Regions from separate parts of the Acidilutibacter cellobiosedens genome, predicted to be linked through region 1. Evidence: riboswitches for the same ligand, from Rfam matches in the RefSeq annotation. Region 1 holds a riboswitch; each other region holds the start of a gene.
The links. Region 1 has a riboswitch for cobalamin ahead of EQM13_RS15040 (succinate CoA transferase). Riboswitches for the same ligand answer to the same signal wherever they lie in the genome.
Positions count from the first base shown of each region.

Region 2: it holds a riboswitch for cobalamin, as region 1 does, so the genes downstream of both, EQM13_RS16640 (S-layer homology domain-containing protein) here and EQM13_RS15040 (succinate CoA transferase) in region 1, are expected to answer to the same signal.
Region 3: it holds a riboswitch for cobalamin, as region 1 does, so the genes downstream of both, EQM13_RS05175 (ABC transporter substrate-binding protein) here and EQM13_RS15040 (succinate CoA transferase) in region 1, are expected to answer to the same signal.

Region 1 covers NZ_CP035282.1:3,112,889-3,123,523, reverse strand. Annotated here, with positions in the region: gene EQM13_RS15045 (YitT family protein) at 1-263, opposite strand, end outside; gene EQM13_RS15040 (succinate CoA transferase) at 244-1,806, opposite strand; cobalamin riboswitch at 1,944-2,126, opposite strand; gene EQM13_RS15035 (class II SORL domain-containing protein) at 2,245-2,619, opposite strand; gene EQM13_RS15030 (THUMP domain-containing class I SAM-dependent RNA methyltransferase) at 2,782-3,921, shown strand; gene EQM13_RS15025 (cob(I)yrinic acid a,c-diamide adenosyltransferase) at 3,941-4,474, shown strand; gene EQM13_RS15020 (methyl-accepting chemotaxis protein) at 4,464-5,774, opposite strand; gene EQM13_RS15015 (hypothetical protein) at 6,084-6,893, shown strand; gene EQM13_RS15010 (hypothetical protein) at 6,953-7,183, shown strand; gene EQM13_RS15005 (SpoIIE family protein phosphatase) at 7,265-8,389, shown strand; gene EQM13_RS15000 (glucose-6-phosphate isomerase) at 8,411-9,697, shown strand; gene EQM13_RS14995 (nitroreductase family protein) at 9,711-10,343, opposite strand.
Region 2 covers NZ_CP035282.1:3,435,193-3,445,827, reverse strand. Annotated here, with positions in the region: gene EQM13_RS16645 (DUF4430 domain-containing protein) at 187-960, shown strand; cobalamin riboswitch at 1,161-1,348, shown strand; gene EQM13_RS16640 (S-layer homology domain-containing protein) at 1,468-8,589, shown strand; gene EQM13_RS16635 (DUF4177 domain-containing protein) at 8,793-8,999, shown strand; gene EQM13_RS16630 (biotin--[acetyl-CoA-carboxylase] ligase) at 9,062-10,045, shown strand; gene EQM13_RS16625 (HAD family hydrolase) at 10,000-10,326, shown strand; gene EQM13_RS16620 (IMP dehydrogenase) at 10,463-10,635, shown strand, end outside.
Region 3 covers NZ_CP035282.1:1,082,836-1,093,470, forward strand. Annotated here, with positions in the region: gene EQM13_RS05160 (macrolide family glycosyltransferase) at 42-1,211, shown strand; gene lipA (lipoyl synthase) at 1,323-2,165, shown strand; gene EQM13_RS05170 (anti-sigma factor) at 2,347-2,646, shown strand; cobalamin riboswitch at 2,708-2,867, shown strand; gene EQM13_RS05175 (ABC transporter substrate-binding protein) at 3,057-4,064, shown strand; gene EQM13_RS05180 (FecCD family ABC transporter permease) at 4,054-5,052, shown strand; gene EQM13_RS05185 (ABC transporter ATP-binding protein) at 5,063-5,755, shown strand; gene bchH (magnesium chelatase subunit H) at 5,875-9,594, shown strand; gene EQM13_RS05195 (ATP-binding protein) at 9,614-10,635, shown strand, end outside.

The DNA of each region.
Region 1 (10,635 bases):
ACCGAGACCCCAAAACTTGCATATATGGTTTTAAAACCGAAATTAGTTCCGATAAAGATAAAGCCAATTGCAAATAGAAAAATATTTATAATTATCATAAGAAGTCCGATTGATAAATTCGGGATAAAATGATTTATAACAATAGCTAAACCATTAGCCCCGCCTACAGATAGATTTTTTGGCATTAAAAAAAAGTATAGACCGATTGCTACCAGTGACATTCCAACGGTAATTTTTATATATTCATTTGCTTTTTTCTTCATAGTCATCACCCTTTCTATTTATTAAATTTGCATAATAAACTATGTTGCCTCTTTTCATCGTGTCGGTTTTTTCTAATGATTCAAAACATTTAAAAGCCCTATTTAGTAATATAGGTATGTTCTTTTTACTCTTCATAGCTTCTTTCAAATAATCCGAAAGTAAATCCTTATAAATAGGATTAGCACAATTGTTTATTATGCTTATAGCTCTTTCCTTTGGACTTAAACCTCTCAAATCCGCTATTCCTTGCTCAGTAATAATTATGTTGACATCATGTTCGGTGTGATCGACATGAGATACAAGAGGTACTACGGTGGAAATAGTTTCATTTTTAGCTGTGGACTTTGTAAAGAATACTGATAGATAGGCATTTCTGGCAAAATCCCCTGAGCCTCCTATCCCATTCATGAGATTTCCACCCATTATATTAGAGGAATTTACATTACCGTATATATCTACTTCTATTGCCGTATTCATTGCTATGACCCCGAGTCTTCGGATTATTTCCGGGTTATTGCTAATCTCTTGTGGTCTTAATATTATCTTCGATTTATATCTTTTAATATCATCATAAAATTTATTTAATCCTTCCGGAGAAGGGGAAATAGCAGTTCCGGACGCTATTTGTACTTTTCCTATATCTATTAAGTCCAACATTGAATCCTGTATTACCTCTGAATAAAATTGAAGCTTATCATACTTTGAACGAGAGAATCCATTTAGTATTGAATTTGATACTGAACCAACCCCGGATTGAAAGGGCAATAATTTTCTTGGAATTCTGCCTGCTTTGATTTCATGGTCTAAAAATTCCAAAAAAATTTCCGCCATTAAATTACTGTCTTTATTTGGTTCTGCTAATTTTTTAACATCATCTCTTATATCCGTGAAAACTATGGCGATTATCTTATTTTTATCTATTTGGATATAATTTGTACCGATTCTATCTTTGCAGTTTAGTATAGGTATAGGCGTTCTTTTTGGGGGATTTGGTAAAGTATATATGTCGTGTATTCCTCTTAGATCTATTGGTTGACTTGTATTTATTTCTATTATTAATTTTTTAGCTTTTTTTACTATAGTTGGTGTTATACCTACAGAGGTAGTTGGTATCATACATCCGTTTTCGGTAATTTCAGATGCTTCTACGATTCCGATATCTATATCTTCCAAATAATTATAATTAATGTATTGAGGCAATAGGCTTAAATGAACATCACAAAATTGAATGTCTCCATTGTTTATAGCTTTTCTACAGCTATCATTTGTTTGATAGGGAATTCTTTTTTTTGTAATATTATTTCTGGCTAATTCACCGTCCAATTCATCTCCGACGGAAGCTCCTGTAATTAATGTAATTTTTATATTTTCGTTATTGTTTTTAATTCTTTTACTAAGTGCTAATGGTGTAGCTTTTGGATATCCTGAAGGAGTAAAGCCACTTGTAGCAATTGTCATACCATTTTTAATAAATAGTGCAGCGTTTTCAGCTGTAGTTATTTTTTTTCTTAGCTCAATATCTTTTATTCTATCTTCTATCACTCTTTTAACCTCCTCATGATTTTGGGCAATAAAAAAGTTCCTGAACTCGGCGGTTTCAGGAACTGTGACAAGCAAAATAACATTATGTATTTACATAATAATTCTATTCTGAAACACTCCCTATCTACCGTAGAGTTTTTAGTGCATTAGCAAAGGCAGGTATCCTGACTTAGGTTCATAGAATTTTAAGCCTTCCCAATTTCTCAGTGGCATATTTTAAAATTCTCACCTTCACAGTGGCGGGACCGTACAAGACTTTTACTTGTTTCCCTTTTAAACAAAGAAATATAAATCTTTGTACCTTTACCTAAATATTAAATTTAACTACAATTAAAATATATAATATAAATAACTTTTAGTCAAGGATACCAGAACAAGGAGATAGATTATTATAAAAAAAGATGAAGCTTCTTTTTAACAGCCTCATCTTTTACCTCACTATTCTACGGAAATTTCTATGCTATTTTCCCATAGACCGTGAATATTACAATAGCTTAACGCATGAATTGTACCGGATTTATCAATTTTTGTAGTCAGAGAAACGGAAGGCTCATTGTATATTTCGCTTTCTCCGTGAGCACTGAATTCAGAATTTCCGATTTCTATTGGGAATTTTGCATCTTTAGGCTGAAAGAATATTTTTATCCAACAAATGTGATGTTCCAAAGTATTCGGGTGAGGTATTTTTTCTCCTACTATTGCTTTTATTTCAAATGCTTCTCCTTTTTTAACTTTTTCAGGGGCATGAATTACAGGCACATGTTTTTCACCCTTCCAATCTCCGCTTTGAATTGTTTCTCCTATATTTTTCATATATTAAAGACCCTCCCTATTGTTTTTTGTTTTCTATATTCGTCATATAGAATTTAACCTATAACATTATATACCCAAGGATTTTAAAAAGTACTCATTTAAAAAGTATTTAATTTAGTTTTGGTGTATAATATTAAGGTAATTAATTATTGGGAGGATAAAATGGGACAAATAGAACTTATTGCGACCTCGACTTTTGGTTTGGAATCATTAGTTAAAAGGGAGCTTTTAAAATTAGGATATACGGATTTAAAAGTTGAAAATGGAAAGGTAACATTTAAAGGTGAAGAAAAAGATATTGCAAAGACAAATATCTGGCTTAGAACTGCCGATAGGGTATTCTTAAAAATGGGGGAATTTAAGGCTTTAACCTTTGATGAATTGTTCGAAAAAACTAAAGCACTTCCTTGGGAAGAATGGATAGATGAAGACGGGGAGTTTACCGTAAACGGAAAATCCGTGGATTCTAAGCTATTCAGCATTTCAGATTGCCAAGCCATAGTTAAAAAAGCAGTTGTAGAAAAATTAAAAACAAAATATAAAACTGAATGGTTTAAAGAAACAGGAGCTAAATTTACAATATTGGTTTCGATTTTAAAAGATGTGGCAACTCTATCCATTGATACTTCAGGGGAAGCCCTTCATATGAGAGGATACAGAAAAATGCATGTCAATGCACCTGTAAAGGAAACAATTGCTGCGGCTATGATTCAACTAAGTTATTGGAGTCCGGAGAGAATACTTATTGATCCATTTTGCGGTTCCGGCACTATTCCCATTGAAGCTGCTATGATAGGGAAAAATATCGCTCCGGGAATACAGAGAAGTTTTGCGGCAGAAGATTGGCAAAAAATAAAAGAAGAATATTGGAAAGAAGAAAAGATTTTTGCAAGGAAATCTATTATACAGGAGAGAGAACTGAAAATTTTTGGGTATGATATTGATAAAGAAGCTGTTAAAATTGCAAGAGAGAATACGTATGAGATGGGAGTGGACGACTGTATTACCTATGAAACAAAGGATGCATTGCAACTAAGCTCCAAGAAAAAATACGGAGTTATCATATCAAATCCTCCCTATGGAGAGAGAATGGGAGAGAAAGAAAAAGTAGAGGATTTATACAGAAAAATGGGTGAAGTTTTCAGTTTTTTGGATACATGGTCTCTTTATTTTCTTACATCTAACGAGGAGTTTGAAAAAATATACGGAAGGAGAGCTGATAGGAGAAGAAAATTATTTAATGGAAAAATTAAAGTGAATTATTATCAGTTTTATGGTCCAAGACCAAAAAAGAGAAATTAAAATGAAGGAGGAATTATTTGTGAAGATATACACGAAAACCGGGGATAAAGGGCAGACAAGTCTTTTTGACAATAAGAGAGTATCAAAAGATGATATAAGAGTTGAAAGTTATGGCACTGTAGATGAGCTGGTATCATTTTTGGGTCTTGCTAAAAATTATATAAAAGACGATAAGGATACATATGAATTAATAAATCATATTCAGAATAAACTTTTTATTGTTGCAGCCAATCTTGCCACAGAAGATCAAACAAAGGTTCCTCATAGAATAAAAGATGAGGATATAGACTATCTTGAAAAAAATATAGATAAGTATATGGCAAAGGTAAAAAAGCCCACAGGTTTTGTATTACCTGGGGCCGGACAAGCATCTTCATATTTTCATGTATCAAGAACAGTTGCCAGAAGAGCCGAAAGAAGAACAATTTCTCTTCAAAAAAATGCTGAAATAGATTCAAATGTTGTGAAATATTTAAACAGATTATCTGATTTACTCTATTCCATAGCAAGATATTTTGAAGAAGAAGAAATAAAAGTAGATTTTATACATTAAATTTTTCTACCATTTTATTTAGTTTATCTGCAATTTCCGATAAGCTTTCAATGGAAGAGGTGATTTCCTCCATGGCTGCAAGATTTTTATCTATTGCTTCCGAACTGGTTTGAGATGCTGCAGTAGTTTCTTCTGATATAGCGGATATTTCCGTAGCTCTTTCAAGGATATATTCGCTATTATTTCTTACCTCTTTAGAAGCTTCCGCAATTTCGACTATTGAAAGATTGATCTTATCGAATTTTTCCACCAATTCTTCAAAAGAAGCTTTAGTTAAATCAGCGACTTCTACACTTTCATTAACTATTCCGCTTACCTTTTCAATGCTGTCTACAGCACTTTTACTGCTTCCTGTAACGGAATTTGTAATTTTGGATATCTCATCTGAATATGTATGGGTTTCGTCGGCAAGTTTTCTTATTTCATCTGCCACTACAGCAAATCCCTTTCCTGATTCTCCTGCTCTTGCTGCTTCAATTGCCGCATTTAATGCAAGAAGATTCGTTTGTTCTGCTATTTGGTTTATGATTACTACTATATTTTCAATGTTTTTAATTTGTTCATTAAGATTTTCGATTATTCCTGAAGTATTTTTGGTAGAAGAATCAATTAAACTTACCTTATCGATTATCTTTTCCATATCTTTGCTACCTTTTTCTGCTGATTTGGCCATGGAAGCTGAAAGGTCCGTAGCCAATTGAGTATTTTTTTCTGTATTTTGTGAAAGAGTAGTAAGATTGGATATGGCTTCGCTTAATTCAGTAATATTTTTTGATGTATCTTCTGAACCGGAGGCTATATCGTTAACACTGGAAGCGATTTGTTCCACTGCCTGAGTAGTATCTTCGACAATATCAGACAGATCTTTGGCGTTTTTAGATAATACCTCAGAATTCTGTGTTATTCCTGTAATCATATTTTTTATATTTGAATTAGCCTTGCTTAATGAATCCGTGATTCCACTGAATTTATTTTTACCGTTGAATAAACTTATTTCGTTTAAGTTGCCTCTAGAGATTTCTTCAATAACCGGTTCGATAGCTTTGAAGAACTTTACAAGCCAACGGCTAATTGAGAAATAGGTTATTAATAAGAAAATAATTATGTTTACAAATGAAAAAATTAACATTATAAAATTAGGACTAACATTCATATGTTCTGCTAATAAGACGTATAATCCATTTGATATTAAGGTACTTATAAGTAAGTTAATTACTAAATGTGTTATAAGTCCTATTTTAATTTTAGATAGATTGTTATCTTTATTTTTTGTGTTTTCCTTTGTAGTTTTGCTTTCCATAATAAACCCCCCTTAAATATAATAATTTTACAATACAATATCTATTGTACATTAAATCGACAAAAAATGAAATAATATAAAGCAATAATTGCTAATAAAAAAATTATAATTAGATTTATGATATAATTAAATAGTAAGTGAGGTTTTTAAATTTATAGGTTGAAATTGTATACAAGACATGATAATATATAAAAAAGACTTCTATAGAAGCATTAATAAATCAGAGAAGCCTTTTTGAAACTTATTTCAAATTATATTGAGAAAAATGGAACTTTCCTATAGGCTATAAAATTAAGGAAGGGTGAGAGAATGAATAATAAGATTAAAAATATAGTGGGTATACTGATTTTGGCAATAGTAATAGTTGTTTTTTATATTTTTCAATCCTCCAATAATATTAATAGTAATACTTTTATTACTTCGGGACTTCTTTTAAGCAAAGATGAGGAGGGTGATAGTCATTCAATTATCCTTCAAATATTGGGAGAAGATAAAGAAAGTGAGTTAAAAGAAATTACGATCTATGTAAAAAATAAAAAGCTATGGGATGGTTTGAAGAAGGATAAATATTATTATATGACTTATTCTCAAGATGATTCAAAGAATAAGACTTTAATTAAAGCTCAATTAAATGAATCTCTGAGAGAAACGATATATGATAAAGCATTGAAAGAGGAAAATGAAAAGACTGAACAGGAAGAAAAATTAGAATATGTACATCTTTCCGGAGACAAACTTGATACTTCCGATTTGACTCTCTTAGACAGTAAAAAAGTTGATCTGGATAGAGACGGAGAAGATGAAAGTATAGAGATGTATACTACAGCTCAAAGGTATGATAATGGAGAAATAGCATGGGATGATGGTCAGAAATGGTTTCTCATTATAAAAGATGAAGATGGAGAATTTGTTTTATTTGATGATTATATACAATTGGGAGCATTGGAATTTTGGGTGTTTACATCTAAAGATGATTATCATATAGCTACCCTTCAGACGGGCTCTGCTACATTTAAGTTGTCTGATTTTAAATATGACAATAAAGAAAAGGGATTTGTAAAAAAGGATATATTTAATCCCGATTATTTAAATGTAATCTATAATTCTTCTATAAAGTAAGGTGAATTAAAGCATTCATTTCAATTGAGGTGAATGCTTTTTTAAAAGGAGATAGTTTAATGGGAAAAATAAAAAAGATTTTGATTCTTAACAATGAAGTTGAAGCCATGTTACTGGATGAAATATTGTCAGAAAAAAATATTCCTCATGTTTTAAGGAGTTATCATGATCAGGTTTATGATGGCATATTTCAGAATCAATTAGGATGGGGTTCTATAGATGCAGATGAGATATATAGGGAAGAGATAATCAATATTTATCATGATATTTTACAGAACACTCAAGATTAATATTAAATTGTTTTGTATTTTATTGTATAGTGTGTTATTATGAAGGCGAGCAAAAAAATTTCTAAAATATGGGTGATAGCTATGTTGGAAAAGAACAAAGTTAGTTATTTTGAAGACCAAATAAAAAATTTCAATATGCTTAATTATCACGTTCTTGAGGGAATGGCGGACTGGGTCAGAGTTATAGACAGAAATGGGACAATTATATATGCAAATAAGACCATGAAAGGTGCTCTGGGAACAGAAATTGTAGGGAAAAAATGTTATGAAGCTCTTGGTAAAATTAGGCCCTGTAGTTTTTGCATTACTGAAAGAAGTATCGCAACAGGGGAAATTATACAAAAAGAAGAAAATGTCGGAGATCGTATTTTTTCTGTTAAGAGTTCACCTGTATCAGATTCCGATGGTAACATATATGCCGCGGTGGAAGTGTTTAGGGATGTCACAAGAGAAAGAAAATTAGAGAAGGAGTTGAGGGAAAAGACTAAAAAACTCAACAAAGATATTACATTTGCAAAGATTCTTCAAGAAAAAATTCTTCCCAGAAAGGGCTCCTATAATAATATTAAAATCAACTATTTATACAAGCCATGTGAAATGCTCAGCGGAGATATGTTTGATGTTTTTTATATAGACAAGGACAATATAGGCATATATATAAGTGATGTGGCTGGCCACGGGATTACCGCGTCAATGATGACCATGTTTATAAGACAGACCATGAGAGCAATAAAAGATGATATACTCAGTCCTTCTAAAACCTTAACGGAACTTCATAAAAGATTTATAGATTTAAACTTAGATGATGAAAAATATCTTACAATATTCTATGGCATCTTTAATTGTTCTACCGATACATTTAAATACGCAAATGGCGGACATAATTGTATTCCCATATTATTTGATGATAATAATGTGGAATTGCTGAAGATGAAAGGATATCCAATTTCTTACTTATTTGATGAAATACATTATAATGAGAATATGGTTCAACTGAAAAATGGAGATAGAATACTTTTTTATACAGATGGAATATTAGAAGTAAGAAATAAAAATAAAGAAGAATTCGGAGAGAAAAGAATAATAGAAGCAGTTAAAGAGGCTCCCGAAAGCCCTATAAAAAACATAGAAAACAAAGCTAATTCGTATATGTATGGAGATCAAAAAGATGATTTTGCATTGGTGTTAATGAAGGTAGAAAAGTGATCATTAATAGGAGGATATATTATGAAAGATATTATTTTAGATTATGCCAATGGATTTGTTTCTGATGAGGAAATATTAAGATTAGAACCTCAGTTGAAAACAGTTCATCGTATATTATATGAAGGCAAGGATCAAAATGTAGGATGGTTGAATTATCCTAACGAGTATGACAGAAAAGAATTTGAGATGATTAAGGAGTCAGCGGAAAAGGTGAGAAGCAATTCGGAAGCCTTTATAGTTATCGGAATAGGGGGATCATATTTAGGCTCAAGAGCAGTGGTAGAGAGTATAAGCCATTCCTTTTATGATAATATGGTAGTAAAGAAAAATAATATTGAGATATATTTTGTAGGCAATAACATTAGTGGCACTTATTTAAAGGAATTAATGGATGTATTGGAAGGAAAAGATATATCTATCAACGTTATATCCAAGTCAGGAACTACTTTAGAACCGGCTATTGCTTTCAGAATATTTAAGGAATATATGGAAAGAAAATACGGAAGGAAGAATTCTAAGGAGAGAATATATATAACTACGGACAAAGAAAAAGGTGTTCTTAGCCAAATAGCTGAGGAGGAAGGGTATAACAGATTTACTATTCCTAACGATATCGGAGGCAGATATTCGGTATTTACTCCTGTAGGAATTTTTCCTATAGCGGTAGCCGGAATAGATATTGATAAGTTAATGGAAGGAGCTCAATCAGGAGTAATGGAATATTCCTCGGATATAATAAAAGAAAATATTTCCTATATATATGGAGCTATCAGAAATATTTTATATAGGAAGGGAAAAGAAATAGAGATATTGGTTTCTTATGAACCAAGGCTGTTTTATCTTCAAGAGTGGTGGAAACAATTATTTGGAGAAAGCGAAGGAAAAGACGGAAGAGGTATATATCCTTCTTCTTTGAGCCTGACAACTGATCTACATTCAATGGGCCAATTGGTTCAGGATGGGAGAAGAAATATGTTTGAAACTGTTTTGAATGTAATTAGCCCGAGAGAGGATATAGTTATCCGGAAGGATGAGAAAGACTTAGATAACTTAAACTTTTTGGCTGGGAAAAGTATGGATTTTGTAAATAAAAAAGCTTTTGAAGGAACTCTTAAGGCCCATGTAGACGGCGGAGTACCAAATTTAATCATTAATATGCCCAAAATTGACGAGTATTTTTTAGGAAAACTTATGTATTTTTTTCAAAAATCCTGTGCGGTAAGCGGATACCTTTTAGGAGTTAATCCTTTTGACCAGCCCGGCGTTGAAAAATATAAAAAGAATATGTTTGAATTGTTGAGAAAATAGACTAATCAATTGATTAGTCTATTATTGTTAATATTTCTTCTATTGGTTTTCTTGTAGAACTTATTATTTCATTTTCTGAAGGAACTCCTAAAGGAGCCATACATACCAAGCTATAGCCGTCTTTATGAAACCCAATATATTCTTCTATTTCCTTTTTAGCCAACATAGGTCCTGTCATCCAACATCCTCCATATCCCAGATTAGCTGCTGCAAGAAGTAAATTTTCCATAGCTGCACCTATATTTTGAATTCTGGGCTCTACATTTATGTATTCCTCAATTTCTTCTTTTGCCACTTTAGCATTTTTAAGGATTTTTTTCCTGTTGTCAGGGTAAGGGCCGGCATATACAAATACTGTTATCGGCGCATCTTTAAAGAATATATGATTATCTATAGACGATATAAATTTATTTTTTTCGATTCCGTCTTTAATGTATTGCGATAATTTTAATTCTTTATTTTTAACTATATCTGCTATTTCATTTAGTTTATTTCTATTTTTAATCACAATGAAATGCCAATTTTGAGAATTCTTGCCTGAAGGAGCCAAAGTTGCGGCTTTAATTATCTCAATTAAATCTTTATCGGGAATATTTTCATCTTTGAACTTTCTTATACTATGTCTTCTTATAATAAAATCCAGCATTGAACCACCCCTTTAGTATTAATTATTAGATGTATTACCCAAAAAAATTTTTTTAACGCTACATTATAAAATAAAGTTTGTGTTGCTATAAATTGATAATTTTTTGATAAAAAATTGCCAAATTTAGTAAATAAAATAATTACAATTTTTATAATTAATGCTAAATCAATTTATAATTTTAATTATAATATAAACTTCAAGGTAATTTCCGCAAGAATAGTAATATAGTTATAAAAAAGGGTAATGGGGAAACATAATATATAATAATATTTTATGAATTTGAATATAAATT
Region 2 (10,635 bases), 320 kb from region 1:
ATCGTAAATTATAATATTTAACGAGTTTAACAGCTCTGACTTTTATCGGAAGTCAGAGCTGTTTATTTTTTTACAAAATTAGGGTAAGGGGGGACAAGGGATAAACATAAGAGTTCAGAAAGGAGGAGATACACAGCAGCAAAAGGTATTTACTTTAAAAAATAAAAAATCTAAGGAGGAAATATTATGAAAAAATTTAAAGAAATTAACAAGTTCAGAAGTATTAGTATACTGATTTTGGTATTGACTTTATTTTTATCAAATGTAGTCTTTGGAGCTCCCGCCACAATAAGCTATAAAATAGTGAGCACCTCGGATAAAGGCGGCATTGTATTTCAAAGTGAAGAAGTTGCAGCAGATACAGACGAAACATACTTTGATGTTCTGCAGAGGATTTGTTCAGATAATGGCATTCCTTTGGATGCTTCCGGTTCAGGTGCCGGAACTTATGTCAGAGGAATAAACGGGGAATATGAAATGAGATATCTTCCCAATGAAGATTATTATTCGGGATGGATGTTCAGAGTGAATAATGTTCTTCATGGATATTCCGCAGGGGATCCGGCCAACTCTAAAGTTTCAGAGGGAGATAAAATTACATGGTACTATGCATGTCCGTCTTATACCTATTTCCCAATCCTTGATGATAATGATATAGACTTTGATTCATCAGGGAACATGATAATAAATGTAGAGGCAGAGATATTTGAAGATGTATGGAATTGGCAGATAATTACGGTTCCGTTAGATGAAGGCAGAGCTGTATTGGAAGATGATTCGGGAAATAAAATATATGCCACAATAAACGACGGAGAAGCCGTGTTTAATGAAACTAATTTAAAAAAGTTTAAGGGGAAAAATGTAAAAGCTTATGTGGAAGGAAAATGGTATGGAGAAACAGAAAATCCAGACCATTGCCCTAAAATTGTCAAATCGGAGATAGTGAGGGTACAGTTATAGAATATTTAATATAAATATATTCATTTTTATTAAAAGTTTTTAAGGGGAACTCAGTAAAAAATAAAGAAGATATCATCATGATATCTCCTTTATTTTTTATAAATATTATATTTTTGAATAATAATTAATTTTTTATGGTGTTGTTTATAATCAAAATATGTTATATAATAAAAATAGATTTGGAAGTAAACTATTGAATAATTGAATATTACCTTTAGGTTCTCTGTTTTTAGAGATTAAAAGGGAATCAGGTGAAAATCCTGAGCGATCCGGTCACTGTAAGTGGGGAGCGGCCTTTCAAATATACCACTGAAAATTTTATTTTTGGGAAGGGGAAAGGCGGCGTTGAGCCATAAGTCAGGAGACCTGCCTATATGGGGATAACGTTAACCTTCCGGGATTGAGGTAAAATGAAATTTATTATAAATTGTTGACTGTTAAAAAGTCTCGGATTCTATGTGGAAACCGGGACTTTTATTTTTTTAGTTATAAAGAGGGGGAATGTTAATGAAAAGGTTCAAACGTATTTTATCATTATGTATAGTTTTGACAATGATATTTACTAACGGAAGTTCTTTTTACGAAGAGATTTTTCGTTCTAAGGATTTTCCGAGGGGTATATCATATGCACAGGACAATTTGAATACGGAAAATCATGCAGATGAAGAAAATGATGTAATTCCTCAGGAATCCAATGAGGAAGATACAACAATTCCGGGGAAGGAAGGAGGGGAAGAAACAAAGGATATTGCAGTTCCGGAAGAAACCGGTCAAAACAAGGATATTGTTTCTAATGGGGAAGACCAAGAAAAGTCCGAACAGAATGATGAAATTGAAGAACAGTCGGAAGTATCTGAAGGGATAAGCTTTGATAAAGATATATTTTCGGCAGGAGAAAATATAACGGGAACTATAAATTATCCGGAACATAAAAATGAAAATGTGGATGTAATTTTTTATGACAGTTATACTAGAGAAGATAAAGGTTCGTTAGATAAGGTAACATTAGATGAGAACGGGACGGGCCGTATCGACATTTCGATACCGGGATATCTTGCATCCAACGACATAAATGACAATACGTATGCTTTGAAATTTGCTGTTGGTGATTCGAAACTGTCTGTCGAAAAGGTAAATATAAATTTTACTGATATTGTTACTTACGATAAAACCGGAATTAATACTTATGACAAGAATGGAAGGTTTATCAATGACAGCATAACCGCTACCATAAATGAAGAAATTTATAGTTCTGACTTAAAAATATATTTGGTTAACCCTTATAATGCGGATGAATCAATAGCAGTAGAAAATACCGGTTCGAAGGATATAGAAATATCTATTCCCGAAGATTTAAAATGGGCTAAAGCCGTTTTGAGAATAGAATCGGGCTCGAATATTTACACCGTACCGTTTCCGTTGAATTCTATAGTTGTTTACAATAGAGGCAGTATAAAAGCAGGAGAAAGCTTTGTTATAAATTTGAATATTCCTGAAATGGCTAATAGTGAGATAGAAGATATATGTATTAAAGATGGGGATTCCTGGGATAGCACAGATTTCACAGAGCTATTGAATAATAAATCATTAGACGGAAAAGGCGGATATACTTCGGAAGAAATTTCTCTTGTCAATTCTGAAGAAGTTTCTCTTGCAAATATAATGAAGTATAGCAATTCAGTATTAAGAATTCATTTTTACACAAATAAGAATGTTTATTATTGCGTTCCTTTTATCAATGTTGAAAATCCTGTTTCTAAATTCGATATAGGAGAAGAAAGTAGTTTTGAAGTCAATAAGGATACTATAAAGACTGATATCGAGGCTGCCGGTTTAGCTGGAAAAGATTTTGAATTGGTTATAAAAGATGAAACAGGGGATCCGACCGGAATTTCAGAAGAGGGAAAATTTGGCGAGGCAGGGGATGCTCATATTGAAATTCCTCTAACCAAAGCTGTTGAGACGGGCGAATATAAATTAGTCCTTGAATCGGAGGGAATCGAGTATAAGGAGATTCCTATAGATATAGTATATGATCCCGTTTCTAAATTTGATATAGGGGAAAAAAGAATATTTGAAGTCAATAAGGATACCATAGAGGCTGAGATTGAGGCTGCCGGTCTAGCGAAAAAAGATTTTAAATTAGTTATAAAAGGTGAAACCGAAGACGGAGAGGAAGTCAAGACCTTAAAAGAAGGATATCTTGACGAGAGTGGGAAAACCAGTGTAAAAATTCTTCTAACTAAAGATATAAAGCCACTCAAATACAGCTTAGTCCTTGAATTGGGAGGAATCAAGTGTAAGGAGATCCCAATAAGGATAGTATATAATCCCATAACCCTTGAGGCGGACAGATATGATCCGGATAATTTTATCCAGGGAAAACTCTATGCGGTATACGGTGGACCTGATGAAGATGACGGATATGAGTGGATTAGTTCCTATAAAGCCGTATGGGGAAAAGATGTTAAATTTAAAATATATGTAAATATAGGAGAAAAAGCCGAAAAGGATTTTACTATCAAACTGTCGCCAAATAAAACCCAAGGAATAGAAACAGACGAAATTGAGGCTTCGGGAAGGACAGATCTTGATGGACTGGCAACTGTAGAGTTTACTTTGCCTCATGATTTGAAACTAAGAGAAGACCAAGGGTTTATTTATTATTTATTTAGTTTGATTGTGGACGGAAACGAATTATCTTCTGAAAGTCTACAGTGGGTTTTTTCCGTAAGAGAGTATCCGAAAATAAATAAAACAGCTGACGGAAACAAATTGTATGTGCAACTCGATACTCCGGCCTGGGCTGAGGGAGAAGTTACTTTGTCTCTCAATAATGAAAGTTCGGGGCAGGGAGTTCTAATAGACGGAAAGTCCATATATTCTTTAAAATTAGATGACAAGGGCCAATATGAAGGAGAAATTTCTCTTCCCGATAAGCTCGATGGAGGTTCTTACAGCCTCCAGATAAGATACGGGGAAGTTTATACCGCTGCTCTACAAGTACGCTATACGGCGGATATCACGATTAATGTAAACAGCCTGATATTTAAGAATACCACATTTGACTTGAATATTAGATTAGACAGAGAGTCTTATAAAGGGAAAGAATACGAACTCAAAGTTTATGATTATATAAACGGGAAATATCCGCTGATTAGTGGGGAAGAAGTAGTGTTATCCCAAGGGATTTTGGAGGGCAATATTAATACAGGATTAAACACTCCCGAGAACATGGGAAAACTGAACCAACTTCCCAGCGGAAAATATGCTTTGGAGTTTTCAATTGACGGGGATAAATATTACGGATATTTTGCATTGCTGGACAGATTCGTGATTAACAAAAACTTTATAGCTGAGGGAAAAGAAACGACAGTTGAGTTCCAGTTCGGAGTTAAGGGCGTTAATTCAAATACGGATTATAATATATATTTATATAATGCCAAAGATGAACCCGTAACGGATGAAGGAGGAAATCAGATAGGTATTGAAGGAAAGACCTCATCTACCAGCTCAGGATATAATTCCGGAAGTATAGTTATTCCTTCCACATTGGAAAAAGGTCTGTATAAATTTATTTTGAAAATAAACGGAGAGGAAGAGGAATATTCAGCTTCTTTCCAAATAAGTGATGCTATTGTTGATGAAGTGAGAAGTACTGTTGATGTCCTTTCCGACGTGGTACTTACCAACCATTACAGCATGGACTGGGTTTCCGTAGGAGTGAACAGGGCAGGAAAAAGCCTTCCGAGCAGTTATTTGGAATCGACTGAAAATTATATTGTAATGAATAAAGGAATTCTTCCCAACATAACAGATTACGAAAGAATAACTTTAGGAGTTACGGCAGCGGGAGGAGATCCTACCAATATAGGCGGGTATAACCTTATAGAGAAAATATATAACGGAGATATAGAAGGACAAGGGAACAACGGAGTTGCCTTCGGACTTATAGCGGTGGACAGTAAAAAGTATGATATTCCGGCTGATGCTAAGTGGAATAGAGACAGGATGATTCAGTATCTTCTTAATAATGAATGTACAAATGGCGGTTGGCAGTTGGGGGGAAAGGGAACGGATCCGGATCCCGATATGAGCGGAATGGTAATGACTGCTCTTGCACCCTATAACAATAAAGATTATCCTCAGGTACAAGCTGCCATTGCAGGAGCTGTAGATGCTCTTTCACAAATTCAAAGACCTGAGGGCGGATTTGCTTCGTGGGGTACGGTAAATTCGGAATCATGCTCTCAAGTGATAATGGGACTTTGTACCAACGGGGTGGATCCGACGGGACCTGAATTTACAAAGAATAAAAATTTAGTGGAAGCCCTTTTAAGCTTTAAAACTGCTGACGGAGGAATAGCTCATACGGAAGTAGGTGGAAGTCTGGCAACTAACGGCATGGCATCGGAACAGGCTCTCTATGCATTGGATCAATATATATTCTTTGTGGAGGGCAAGGGTTCCATTTACGACTGGACTCATGATGATGAAGATGAACATGATAGGATTGAACTGGGTAAAAAAGTAAAAATTTCTCAAGACGGTAAAATGTATTTTGCCGGCGGGATAGACGTTGAGTTTCCTCAATCCTCATATAATCCCGATTCTTCTACTATAATGGTCTCGGATGTAACAGATTCGAAAAAACCGGGAGAAGAGAGTTCCCTTAAATTACACGGAAAGATAATAGAAATTTCTCTTGAAGGCGTAAACGAATCGTATGATATTTTACTTAGAATGCCGGTAAATTCAGGAGAAGATTTAACCAAATCCGCCATATATATTTTTAACAATGCTTCCAACAAATTTGAATATCTCGGGAATGATGTTTCCAATAAAAAGTTAACCGTAAACATTACCAATAATTCTTCAATATACGGAGTATTCGGGGATGAAACAAAACCGACGGGAGTAAAATTTGATTATGAAGTAAGTAAAAATAAAGTAACATTAAAAAATATAACGGCAGTAAGCCAATCGGGAATAAAGTATTTTGAAATCTATAGAGACGGCAAATATTTAGGAAATGCCGAGGGAGATTCTTTTGTTGATCCCGATGCCTTAAGTTATAATACGGAATATAAATATAAAATAAGAGCAGTTGATAATCTTGGAAATATTTCGGATTTCAGTGATGAAATCATAATAAAAACCAAAGATATAAACGATCCGACGGATCCAAACAATCCTAATCCTCCGGCGGATCCTAACGATAAAGAAGTTACCGTACAGATAAGAATTGAGGGATATGATCATACTGTAGTATCTATGAGAGATATAAAGGTATCGAGGTTCGGATTGGATGATTATTTAGGGCCGGCAGGCGGAAGTTCCGCCACACCGTCAAAGGGTTGGGGAAAAGAAAAATTCAAAGGACCTACTGTGGCTCATGCCACGATAAGGGCTATGGAAGCTGCAGGGGTTGATTATGATTATCAGGATTACGGTTGGTCACTGTATCTTGCTATGGTGGATGGAGACAGGGAATTCGATTACAGATCTACGTCAGGTTGGATGTACAGGGTAAACAGATGGCTTCCTAATTACGGATCCCAAGAATATTATCTTAAAGACGGGGATGTAATAGAATGGTATTTTGGTGCCTACGGATTTGAGAATTGGTATACAAAGATTTCTGCCAACAAAACCAGTGTTAAAACGGGAGAGGAATTAACCGTAACTCTTACAGGAGAGTCAACAGACCTAAACGGTGAAAGCGGAAGAGGAAATACGGTAAAAGGCAAAGTCGATAATGCGGAAATATACGTAAACGAAGATGCATTTTCGGTAGACGGTGAGCCGGCAGTTACTGATGAGAACGGAAAAGCAGTATTGAAATTCAACAGCCCCGGGACATATTATGTATCGGCAGAAAGATTCAGCGGAGAAGGTATAAGGAATATAATTCGTCCCGTACCTGTAAAAATAACGGTAACAGGAGAAGAGATACCTCAGAAGGAAGTTACAGGAGAAGAAGAAGGAAAAGATAAGGTAAAACCTATAAAGAATTCCGAATATGAAATAGAATACAAAACGGTAACAGATCCTAATTCCACGGAAGATCAGATATTAAGGGCAGTGGAATCGGCAGTAGGGAAATTAGCAAGAGACGGAAAAGAGATAAAAGAAGAGAAAACTGCATTAAAAATAGCTCAAGATATGAGAGACGTATTAACAATAATGAATAAAGCGGCAGACAGGATAACCACAGAAGAAGGGATGAGTATAGTATTATCAAAGAATACGCAGATACAATCGATACTTATTAGGGCATCGGAAAAAGCCAAATTGCAGGAGAACAGAAAAGAAATAGAAGAAACTTCGGAAAAGGTACTGGAATTTGTACTTAAACTGATAAACAAAACACTATCGGAAAAGAAAACGGAAGAACTAATAAATGAAACCATAACAAATCAAGGTAAGATAGTTAAAAATATAGGAAAGGAATATGGAAAGAAAATAGAAACGATATCCGCAAAATTAGTGGAAAAAGGATCAGAAAAACTTTCGACAGTAAAACTTTCAAAAGAAGAAAGAACAATAGGGGAAGATTATATAAACAATAAATTTATAACTACAGCAAAAACAATAGAACAGAAACTTAAGGAACAAAATATAGAGCCGACAAGGAGCATACAAAATAAGGAAATAATAGAAATAGGAAAAGAACAAGGATATGAAATAGGACTGGCCATAGCAAAAGAGGCATTAAACAAAGCTAAAGAGGAAGGAATAGAAACAATAGAAATAAAAACAGAACTGGGGATAGTATCCTTATGTGAAGAATTGATAAACAGAGGTGAAAAATTAGATATAAAAATTATTAAAATAGCAGATGGAGTAGAAATATCAATAAAAGATGAAGCCGGAAAAGAGATAGTGCTAAGCAAGCCAATAGAAATATCGATTCCTTATACAAAAGAAATAAAAGCACAGTCTAATATAGGAGTATTGCAGATAGGCAATGAAGGGAATAAAGAAGAACTGGGAGGAGTATATGACAATACAGACAATACGGTTAAATTCATAACAATGAATACGGGAAGATTTATTCCGCAGGAAGGAGATAGAGAATTTGAAGACATTAGAGGAAACGATATAATAGGGGAAGCAGTAAGAAGCCTGAGTTCAAAAGGGATAATCAAAGGGAGAACAGAAAAAGAATATGCTCCCAATGAGAACATAACAAGAGGAGAATTTGCAGTCTTAATATCAAGGATGATGAAATATGACGAAGAAGGAAATAAAGAATTGCCATTCAAAGACGTATCAAAAGATAAATGGTACTACAAATCAGTATGTGCAGTATATGGAGAAGGGCTTATAGATGGGAAAACGAAGGAAATCTTCGAACCTCAAGCCAATATAACCAACGAAGAAATGGCAAAGATAATAGGAAATATACTGAAAAATAACTTTTATAGGGAACAGAAAGAAGAAGAAATAAAATATACGGATGCAGACGAAATATCGGATTGGGCAAGAAAAGGAGTAGCAATAGGAAAATATAACGGGATATTTGAGGGATTGGACGAAAACAGTTTTAATCCCAAGGAAAAGGCAACAAGAGGAAATACAGCGGTGATGCTTTACAGGCTGTATGAATTAATCTTAAATAAGTAGGCTCTCTTATATTAATATAGAGGAAGATATTACAAAATATCTTCTATAGCGGGTTCTTAGAACCCGCACTTTTTTTATGATAAAATTTAGGAAAATTCCTTGACGCTGATTATAAAATATGGTATGTCATAGTTACTGATAAATGGATATATAACTGTAATAATATATTTTTTAGGGATAAGAAAAGATAGGGAGTGATGAAAATGTACGAATACAAATTTGAAGAAGTACAGATTGCAAGGGATTTTAAAACGAAAAGAGGGGATTCCTTTGAAATATGTAAAGAGGTAATTTTAAGAGAAGCTAAAAATGGTTGGAGGTTAGTACAAATTGTTATTCCCCCAAATGAGAAAGCAGGTGTTTATGCCGCTTATTGCTATCAAATCATATTTGAGAGAGAAAGTAATTAATTTAATTATCAGCCGATATATGCTATATTATAAGTAGACTTTTACTATAAAAGGTGGTATATATGAAAGATGAAATTTTAAGGTTATTAAAAAACAATAAAGATGAATTTTTGTCGGGAGAAAAGATAGGTGAAAAGTTAGGAGTATCCCGGGCAGCTATTTGGAAATACATAAATGTGTTAAAAGAAGAAGGGTACGGGATAGAATCAGTTCCAAAACAAGGCTACAGAATTGTTTCGGTACCTGATGTACTGACATACGAAGAAATAAAAGAATATTTAAGCACCAAATTTGTCGGAAGAAATATTTGTTATTTTGATACGATATCTTCCACAAATATGGAAGCCAAAAGAATAGCTTTAAAGAATCCGGAAGGGACAGTGGTTATATCGGAGGAACAGGCAAAGGGTAAGGGAAGGCTTGATAGAAACTGGGTTTCTCCCCCCAAAAAGGGTATTTGGATGAGCATGATATTAAAACCCGAAACGGAACCTACGAAAGTAGCGAAAATAACTTTGCTGGGAGCGGCAGGGGTAAACAAGGCTTTAGAAGATATGGGAATATACTCTAAAATAAAATGGCCTAACGATATAGTTATAGACGGTAAAAAAGTCTGCGGGATTCTTACGGAAATGAGCTGCGAACTGAATATGATAAATTATGTTATAATGGGCATTGGAATAAATGTCAATATGGATAGAGAGGATTTTTCCGAGAATTTAATAAATAAAGCTACTTCGTTGAAAATAGAACAAAATAAAGAAATTAACAGAAAAGAACTACTGGCCGGCATATTAAACAGATTTGAAGAATTCTACATACCTTTTAAAGAGGATAATGAAATTTCGGAAGTAATAGAAATATGCAAAAAAAATTCTGCCTTGATAGGGAAAAAAGTCAGAGTAATAAAAGATGGAGAAACAAAAACAGGGAAAGCCTTGGATATAAACAATGAAGGCCAGTTAATTGTAATGTTTGAAGACGGAAGCATTGAAAATATATTTTCAGGCGAGGTATCCGTCAGAGGATTGGAAGGATATGTATAGAATTTATTTTTTCAAATTTCATATTTAGTGAAGAAATAGGAGTATCTAAACCAAATAAATTATTTTTCAATTTTATCTTTAGAAATAAGACTTTGGAGAAAAGACGCTGTATCATGGTTGGGGATGATGTTATTGAGGATATAGAGGGTGCCGCCAATTATGGATTAGATTCGGTTTTGATAAATCGAAAGGGAAAAACTTATGATAATATCAGTGGAAAAACAAAGTTTTATGAAATATCTAGTTTAGGAGTGTTGCCTGAAATTATACTTAATGGGTAGTAGAATTAAAAAAACAATATTTGATTAGGCTATCTAAAATTTAGGGTATTACAAAGAAAATAAAAAAATATATCGAAAAATGAGTAATGTTTTGCTTAAGTTATTTTCTAAAAAATATTATAAGAGGTGATATAAAATGGCTGATATTATTGATGGTGTTAGTCATACATTTAACGAGTTTTTGTTAATCCCACGCTTAACCACGAAGGATTGTACACATGGAAATATTTCTTTAACTACTTATCTAACCAAGGTTTCTGATAAATGTGATCTTGATGCTATGAGATTAAACATTCCTATGGTGTCGGC
Region 3 (10,635 bases), 1.7 Mb from region 1:
TAAGAAGAAAGATTAAAATAATTATTTAAAGAGGTAGAGAAATGAGTAAAATTGTATTTTTTTGTATACCAGCCTATGGACACACCAATCCAACAATAGAAGTGGTCCGTGAACTTACAAAAAGAGGGCATGAAGTATGGTACTATTCCTTTAGTATGTTCCGTAAAAAGATAGAAGGAGCAGGTGCTAAATATATTGAATGTGATAAGTATGTACCTGAACTGAAGGCTGAAGATGAAAAAAAAGTAGGAAAGGATTTTGCAGCGCTTATTGAAATGACAGTGGATACTACTATAGCCTTAGACGAGAAAGTTTGCAAAGAACTAAATGAATTTCATCCTGATTGTATTGTTTCAGATTCTTTGTGTTTTTGGGGAAAATTATTTGCAGCTAAACTGAATATAAAATATGTTTGCTCTACCACTTCCTTTGCTTTTAACCAATATACCGCAAAGATGATGAAACAAAATTTAATGGAAATGGTACGGATGATTAAAGGAATGCATCGTATCAAGAAAAAAATTAAACAATTGAATGACTATGGATATGCTGTTGATAATTTTATTTCTCTCATCCAAAATGACAATGAAACATACACTATTGTGTATACTTCAAAGGAGTTTCAACCGTTAGCGAACACATTTTCAAATAAATATTTTTTTGTGGGTCCTTCTGTTTCCGATATATTGGCGGGACCACGAAATAGTGATAAGAAACTTATCTATATTTCCCTTGGGACCGTAAACAATAAAAATAATGAATTTTATAAAAAATGTTTGATGGCATTTGGTGATGGCGAATTTGATGTTATCATGTCCGTAGGCGAAAGCACGGATATTTCATCGTTGGGAGAAATACCTGAGAATTTTGAAATAAAGAACAAGGTTGAACAAATAAAAGTATTACAAAATACAGATGTTTTTATAACACATAGCGGAATGAACAGCGTTAACGAAAGCTTATATTATGGCGTACCGATGGTATTATTTCCCCAGCATCAAGAACAACGCATGGTAGCTGAAAGAGTTGTGACTTTAGGTGCCGGAGTTTATTTAAAAAATGATAACCCCAAAGATATGAAAGAAGCGGTGCAGACGATTCTAGAATATGATTCTTATCAGGAAAATGCCGTAAAATTATCAGAAAGCCTTAAACTATCCGGGGGTGCAAAAAAAGCAGCGGAGGTTATCGGCAGGATTGCAGAAGAATAGATGTGGCTGAAATAGGATAATTTAGATATTAATGACTATATCCTTGGATTATCAACAGATGAATTTATTAATGGACTGCTGGATATAAATTTAAATACGGAGGAATAACAAATGCATTTAGAAAAACCGGAATGGATTAAAGTAAAAATACAAGGTGGAAATGTATCAGGTAAGGTAAACTCTTTGATTTCAGAACTTTCTTTAAATACCGTATGCAATGAAGCCAATTGTCCTAATAGGATGGAGTGCTATGAAAGAGGAACTGCCACATTTATGATATTAGGTAGAAATTGTACCAGAAACTGTACCTTTTGCAATGTAACTAAGAAAAAGCCCGAAAAAATAAACCCCATGGAACCGGAAAACGTAGCTAAGGCTGTAGCTAAGCTTGGTTTAAAACATGCCGTTATTACATCTGTTACTAGGGATGATTTGGAAGATCAAGGAGCTAATCAGTTTGCAAGAGTTGTAGAGAAAATAAGAAAGACTGCCCCAAAGGTAACAATTGAACTGCTTATACCTGATATGCAAGGAAATAAGGAATTAATAGATATTATCATAAATTCAGAACCAAACATACTGAATCATAATGTAGAAACAGTACCGGAATTATATTATAAGATTAGACCTATGGCGGTATTCGATAGATCTATAGAATTACTTGGTTATGTAAAGAAGACAAAACCAAATATGAGGACTAAATCGGGTATGATGTTAGGCTTGGGTGAAACTAAAGAACAGATAATAAATGTATTTAGAAGATTAAGAGAAGTTGATTGTGACATGCTGACATTGGGGCAATATTTGCAGCCCAGCAAATCCCATATTCCGGTAGTGGAATATGTTACTCCTGAAACATTTTACGAATATAAAGAAATCGCGTTATCCATGGGTTTTAAGAGAGTGGCATCGGCACCTCTCGTTAGAAGTTCTTACTATGCAGAGAATTTTTAAGACATGAAGGGGACGGTAAGACTGCAGAAATATTTCTCTCCGCTTTTGTTCAAAATATTTTTTCCCTCTGTAACGAAACATTCGTTTTTGGGATATATAAGCAGAATCAATTAAAAGGAGGCGAGGTAGTGGGTGCCCGCATTGAAGAAATATACAAAGAATACGCCCAAAGCGTGTACAAATGGAGGTCGAACAGCATTTAAAGGAATGTGACGATTGCCGCTCGGACTATGAAAAGATGAAATCTCCTGTCAATATACCGCTGCCGCCAACGACGGATAAAGAGGTAGACTTTTTGAAGAAAGTTAGGCGCAAGGCCTGGTGTATCGCTGCCTGTCTCTTTGTCATCGGGATATTGATTGGCATTGCCGGCATTTACATTGGGGAAACCGATGACGCACCCGGCGCTGCGCTAATTGGTATCCTGGTGATGATAGGATTAGTGGTGTTTGGCGTAAGAGCTGCTTGGCGCAGACGTTGATGGCAAAGTAAAATTTGTCTTGACAATTGATATCACTATATTTAATATAATAGATGAGAATTGAATATAAGAATGAATAGGGCTAGGGAAGCAGGGTGAAAATCCCTCACGGTCCCGCCGCTGTAAAGGAAGAGTCTTTTCTAAATGTCACTGGGAAACTGGGAAGACAGAAAAGATGATGAATCTTAAGTCAGAAAACCTACCTATTTATTAGCAGAAATAACTCTACGGTGGATGGAGAAAGCTGATTATTATTTTAGAAGAATTTTTGCTTTATTGAATTTTATATAATAAAGATTATTTAATAAGCTTATAAGAACTTCATTAGCCATGATTATTGCTTTAATGAAGTTCTTATTTTTTTATAAAAAGAGAGGATGAAAAAGGTGAAGTTCTATAAAAGGATATTGTTGCCATTAGTTGTGATTATGTTGATATTTAGCGTTTCGGGGTGTACTAAAACTACTGAGACAGGCGGGTTGAGCAATACTCAAGACCTTCCCATAACTGTAGAGGGAAATAATTATCCGTTAAAGATAAAGGATTTTCTCAAGAAAGAAACTATCTTAGAAAAGAAACCGGAAAAGGTAGCTGTTTTATCAGGCACCCCCTTAAATATATGGTACGATTTGGGGGGAAAATCCATATGTACGTCTAATATAACAGATAATTTAAAATTGATATCCGAATATAAGAAGGAAATAAACGATCTTCCACAGATAGGGCCTGTATATTCCATAGATATGGAATCCGTAGTATCCCTTAAACCGGATTTAATTATAGCTCAGGCCGGCACTCAAGGGACACAGGCGGATAAATTAAGGGATATTGGGTTTAAGGTGATTACTACTAATATAAGAAGCTATGATGATGTAATAGCAACTTATAATGCCTTCGGCAAGATACTGGGAAATGAAAAATCAGCTGAAGCAAAGATAGAAGCTCTAAAGAATAAGAAAGAAGAAATAGTATCTAAACTGCCCAAAGACAATAAATCCGTGGTCATATTATATATAACAGCCAAAACTATTGCTGTTAAGTTGGACAATAGTATAGCAGGAGATGTAGCTAAAATTTTAAAACTTGACAATATTGCATCCGATTTGCCTCCCGATACTATAGGCTCGGAAACTACTCCGTTGGATGTGGAATACATAGTGAAAAAGAATCCTGATTATGTTCTGGTTACAAGTATGATATCTGATGACGAAGAGGCCAAAAAGACTATGGAAGAGGAATTTAAGAGTAACCCCGTATGGAAGGGAGTAAAAGCCGTTCAAGAGGGACGAGTTATTTATCTTCCCCAACAGTATTTCTTATATAATGCAGGTCCTTATTATAGTGAAGCAATAGAATATATGGCAAAGAGTATATATCCGGAAATATATGGAGAGGTGACTCATCAGGATGGAAAATGATATTTCTCTCAGGGACAAAAAGGGATTTAAAATAACTGTTATTGCTATCTTAGCGATGCTCTTCTTTATATCTTTTATATTAGGGCTTACAAAAGGAACTCTTGAGGTAGAGGTGAAGCGGATATTTGAAGTTATTTCTAAGGATGACGGAAGTCCAGAGAGAATGGTAATTTGGAATATCAGGCTTCCAAGAATGATATTGGCAGCTTTGGTAGGAATAAATCTTGCTCTGTCAGGTGCTATTTTACAAGGGGTAATGAAGAATCCCTTAGCTGATCCCAGCATAATCGGTATAAGCAGCGGAGCAGGACTATTTGGAATTATTGTATTGGTCGTTTTTCCCCAGTATATAAAAATGGTGACTATTGCAGCTTTTATGGGAGCCATGTTGGCTGCCTCCATAATATATCTTTTATCCTGGAAAGGCGGCATAAAAACTATAAGGGTAGTATTAGCAGGAGTAGCTGTATCGTCTCTTTTTGCCGCAGGGATTTCAGGAATATTGGTCTTTTATAGTGATCGGGTCCATGGAGCATTGAATTTTATGAATGGAAGTTTATCATCAAGAAGCTGGCCGGAAGTTTGGACTATTTTACCTTACACTATAATTGGTTTTGTTTTAGCAAATATATTTGCGGACAAACTTAATATTTTGATATTGGGGGACGATGTTGCACGGGGTATTGGCTTAAATGTTGAAGCAACAAGATTTGGATTTACGGCTTTAGCCGCTTTTCTTGCGGCAAGTGCAGTAAGTGTTGTGGGACTTTTAGGATTTGTAGGGCTTATAGTGCCTCACAGTATAAGGTTAGTTATTGGGAACGATTATAGATACATGTTTCCTGCAACTGCTTTATTTGGCTCTGTACTCCTAATGCTAAGCGATACTTTTGCAAGAACTGTTTTAAGCCCCATGGAGATACCGGTAGGAATTGTAATGGCGGTACTGGGAGTTCCTTTCTTTTTATTCTTGCTAAGAAGGGAGTAAAAGGCTAAAGATGAATAAGAATATTATATTATCAATTGAGGGTTTAAGCGTAAGCTATAAAAATAAAGATGTTTTAACGGATATAAATTTACAGATAGAAAAAGGGAAGGTCTATTCTATTATTGGTCCAAATGGCTGTGGAAAGACTACTTTAATACGGACCATTAACAGAAGTATAAAACCTAAAAAGGGAAAGATTTTTTTAAATGGAGAGAATATATTCAAAATGAAAAACAAAGATGTAGCTAAAAAGATAGCCATATTAAATCAAAATAATAATACGATGAACGATGTAACTGTAAAAAGATTAGTTCAATATGGGCGATATGCTTATAAAAATTGGTGGGAGACCGTTGACGGAAAAGATAGTGAAATAGTTCAATGGGCAATGGAGAAGACGGGAGTGATAAAGCTTCAGAACAGAAGAATTAATACCCTTTCAGGAGGAGAAATGCAAAGGGTGTGGATTGCTATGTCTGTTGCACAAAAGCCGGAGATACTTCTGCTGGATGAACCTACTACTTATCTTGATATATGTAACCAATTAGAGATAATGGATCTCATAACGAAGCTAAATAAGGAAGAAGAAATAACTATAGTCATGGTACTCCATGATATAAATCATGCGGTCAGATATTCAAACGAACTCATTATAATTGACGATCACCAATATACGCAAAAGGAGATCCCTGGATTATATTAAAAAGCGGAGCAATTGAAGAAGTCTTTAAAGTTAAAGCCGAAATAACAATGGATGAAGATACGAAAAAACCGAGATTTTATGCGAAAGAATGCATTTAGAAAGTATAGGGAGGTCCTATGGTGAAGATTACTTTTATAACTGTATCAACCCCTGGAATTAAATCCTTAATTGAAGCAGGGAAGGAGATAAACCGACAATATCCTAATATTCTTGATTTAAATCTTTATTACGGAAAAGAAGAGATGAATGATGAAAAATCCAAAAAAATGGCAGAAGATATTAAAAACAGCCATTTGGTTTTTGTAGATTTAATGGGAAGCCCTTCAAGTATAGCGAAAAGCGTATATATAGGTCTTGAAAGCTGCAATGGGAATATAGTTCCTTACGGAAGTTCCGCAAGAGAGTATATGCGTCTCGGAAGTTTTACTATGAAGGGCATGACAGACGGGAAAAACAAAAAGAAAATGAATATGGCTGCCATTGAAAAGATGAAGAGTACGGCGGAAACGCTCGGCAAAATAATGCCGGGCAAGATGAGGGATATGAAAAATTATTTTAGTATACTGAAATATTTTAAGGTAGCGGATAAGTCAAATATTCTCAATATGCTTTACCTCATGTTGAGGGATTATGGAAATATAAATGAAATACCGAGACTGCTGGAACCGAGGGAAGTAGAAGAAGTTGGTATATGTAATCCTGAGACTATGAGATTTTATAAAAATTATGAAGAGTATGAAAAGGACTTTCCCTTTGATATTAAAAAACCCACAGTAGCGATTCTTTTCTACGGCCATAAATATCCTGTAGATACATCGTCCTGTGTCGGAGAAATCAAAAAAAGAATTGAGAAATTTGCAAATGTCATTCCTATTGCAATTTCAGGAGCATTTACAAAGAATGAAAAGAAGATTAAAGATGTGATATTAAAATCCACCAAAACATCTGTGGATATAATACTGAACTTCATGTCCTTCAGGCTTGGAGCAGGTCCCATGGGCGGAGAACCTCAAGCAGGTATAGATCTGCTAAAAAAAGCAGATGTCCCGTATTTTCATCCTTATTTTATGTCAAGAAGAAGGATTAAGGAATGGGAAGAATCAATACAGGGCTGCAGCACATCAGAAATGATGATTTCCGTTATGCTGCCGGAATTAGACGGATGTATCGAAACATATCCTGTCGGGGCTATGACAGAGCCAAGATATGACATGGAATTTGATATTAGAACCGATGAACTTGTGATAATAGAAGAAAGAGTAGACAAATTGATATCCAGAATCAGGTCATATATCAATCTTAGAAAAAAAGAAAATAAAGATAAAAGGATAGCTATTATATGCTATAATTATCCTCCTGGAGAAAGTAATATATTCGGAGGAGCATTTTTAGATACATTTTCATCTGTTGAAAATATATTGAAAAATCTAAAAGATAAAGGTTATAAAGTAAATCCTCTCACTAAAGAAGAACTCATGGGGATATTTACTGCCGGGGGTATAGTTAATTCAGGGAAATACAGTGATAGTTGGGAAAAAATGATTAAATATCCGGATAAAAAATATAGAGAAGAATTAAAGAAAAGTTCTGATTATGAAGACATAATAAAGGAATGGGGACCGTCACCCGGCAGTATAATGGTCAACGATAATAATGAGTTTTTGATTCCCGGGATAATTGAAGGGAATATATTTATAGGATTGCAGCCCACGAGAGGAGTACATGAAGAAATTGAAAAAGTATATCATGATAAAACCTTGCCTCCCCATCATCAGTATTCGGGTTTCTATAAATGGATTAAAGACGAATTCAAAGCAGATGCAATCATTCATGTGGGAACCCACGGCACCTTGGAATTTTTAAAAGGAAAGGAATGCGGTATGAGCGGAAATTGTTATCCGGACAAGCTTCTATCGGATATTCCTCATATATATTTATATTATTGCGGTAATCCCTCTGAGTCGACCATTGCTAAAAGAAGATCCTATGCAAATATAATAAGTTATCAGCCGCCGGTATTTGTACAAGGGGAACTTTACGGAGAATTTGCGGGATTAATATCAATGATAGACAATTATCATCAGTCTTTATCATTAGCTCCCCAAAGCAGCGATGATATATTATCAAGTATATGGGAGCTGGCTGAAAAACTTAATATGCCGAAGAACCTCGATAATATAGAAGGAGAATTATACAGAATGAAGAAAAGCCTCATACCGAAGGGACTCCATATATTCGGGAAAGGGTATACCCCTGAAGAAGCGAGGGAATATGCAAAAGGTCTGCTGAGGTACAACAGAAACGGCATTTTAAGCATCAGGGAATTAATTACAAGAGCTAACGGATGTAGTTTAGATGCTCTCTTAGATAATGATCAGTATGAGACTATAAGAGAGATTGATGAAGAAGCAGAAAAAATTATTGATTATTATTTTGAAAATAGAAAGCTGAAAAAGTCAAAATATATAAATGAAAATAATAAAGATGAATTTATAAAATCCTTGGAATACGGGTGTACAATTATTGAATCATCTCAAAAAAATTATGAAATGGAAGGCTTGATGAGGGTATTGGAGGGAAAGTATAATCCTGCAAAGTTGGCGGGAGATATATACAGGCATCCTGAAATATTGCCTTCAGGATATAATCTGTATCAATTTGATCCCAGGCTTATACCCACTAAAATTGCATATAAGAGAGGGGAAAAGATATGTTTGAATACTCTCGATGCTTATAAAAAAGAAGAGAATTCCTATCCCTTATCTACTGCCGTGGTGCTGTGGGGGCTCGAAACTTCGAGGACCCAGGGAGAAACTTTTTCCCAGATTTTAGCCTATCTGGGGGTCAGGGTTTCGGAGAGCAGCAATGAATGGGATCCAAAATATGACATTATTCCCATTGAAGAACTGGAAAGGCCCAGAATAGATGTAACAATAAATATATGCGGTTTTTTCAGAGACATGTTTCCGAATTTGATAGTAAGCCTTAATGAGATATTTGAAAGGCTTTGGAAATCGGACGAAAGTGATGAGGAAAATTATTTCAAAAGGAATTCAAAAAGAATATACAAAAAGCTTCTTGATAAAGGCTATGATGAAGAGGAAGCAAAAGAACTGGCTATTTCCAGGGTATTCGGCCCTAAGGAAGGAAGCTACGGTACGGGAATAACCAAGATAATAGAAACAAAAAATTGGGAAAAAGAAGAACAGTTGGGGAAAGCTTATATAGACAGTCTGCAACATGTGTATAACGGAAAGGTTCATGGTAAAAGAGTAGAAGGGCTTTATGAAGAAAACCTGAAAACCGTAGAGATTATTTCTCAAATAAGAAGCAATCATGAATATGAAATTACGGATTTGGATCATTATTACGAATACTTCGGAGGATTATCGAAATCAGTGGAAATGGTAAAGGGGCAAAAAGCCAAAATGTATATAACCGATACGACAGGGGACAGGGTTCTCAGCGAAAGTGTGGAGAAATCCATAGAAAGAGGAATAAGGACAAGGGTATTAAACCCAAAATGGATTGACGGAATGCTCGAGCACAAATATCACGGCGTTCAGAAAATTGCCGACAGATTTGAAAATGTTTTAGGCCTTGCGGCAACTACAAATAGTGTGGAAGAGTGGATTTATGAGGATATGTATGATTCCTATGTGGATAATGAAGAACTTAGGAAAAGGCTTATTGAGAATAATCCCTTCGCTTATATGGATATACTTGAGCAGATGACGGAGTATTACAACAGAGGATATTGGAAGGCGGATAAAGAAAAGATAGACAAGATTAAAGAGCTCTATTTGGAACTTGAGGGCAATATTGAAGAGAATTTATAAAGAAAGGATGCAAATATATATGGAAAACAACGGGTTGATATATCCTTTTTCTGCTATAGTGGGACAAGAAGATATGAAGAAGGCTTTGATATTAAATATTATAAATCCTCGTTTAAATGGGGTTCTGATAAGAGGGGAGAAAGGAACAGCAAAATCTACGGCAGTAAGAGCACTGGCGGATATTCTTCCTGAGAGGGAACAAATAGCAGACTGTATTTTTTCCTGTGACCCTAATGATGATAGCTTTTGGTGCGAAAACTGCAGGGCTAATTTCAACAAAGAAACCGGAAAAATCAAAAAAGGGAAAATGAGAGTGATTAACCTCCCCGTCAGTGCCACGGAAGACAGGGTTGTGGGGACATTGGATATAGAGCAGGCAATAAAAAAAGGAGAGAAAAGATTTGAACCGGGAATCTTGGCGGAAGCCAACAGAAATATTTTATATGTAGATGAGGTAAATCTTTTGGATGACCATGTGGTTGATGTACTGTTAGACGCAGCAGCTATGGGGGTTAACTCCATTGAAAGAGAAGGAATCTCCTATACTCACCCCTCAAGATTTGTCCTGATAGGAACCATGAATCCTGAAGAAGGGGATTTGCGGCCTCAGCTCATAGACAGGTTTGGACTTGTGGTGGATGTACGGGGTGAAAGAGATGTTGATTCACGGGTTGAAGTAATTAAACGAAGACTTAGTTTCGAGGCAGATCCCAAAAAATTCGTAAAAGAATATGAAAATGAACAGAAAGAATTGGCCGGTCGGATGGAAAATGCGAAGAAAATATTAAATGATGTGGTTTATTCGGAAGGATGCTTAAGTGTTGCAGCAGAAATTGCCATAGCCATGAAAGTAGACGGTCATAGGGCGGATATAACTTTTATGAAGGCAGCAGTAACCAATACTGCTTACAGAGGAGATACAAAGGTAGATAAAGAAGATCTTTTTATAGCCGCAAAGCTGTCCCTTCCCCATAGAATGAGAAAAAAACCATTCGAGGAGGGAGTCATTGATTTTGACAGAATCAATGATATTATTGAAAA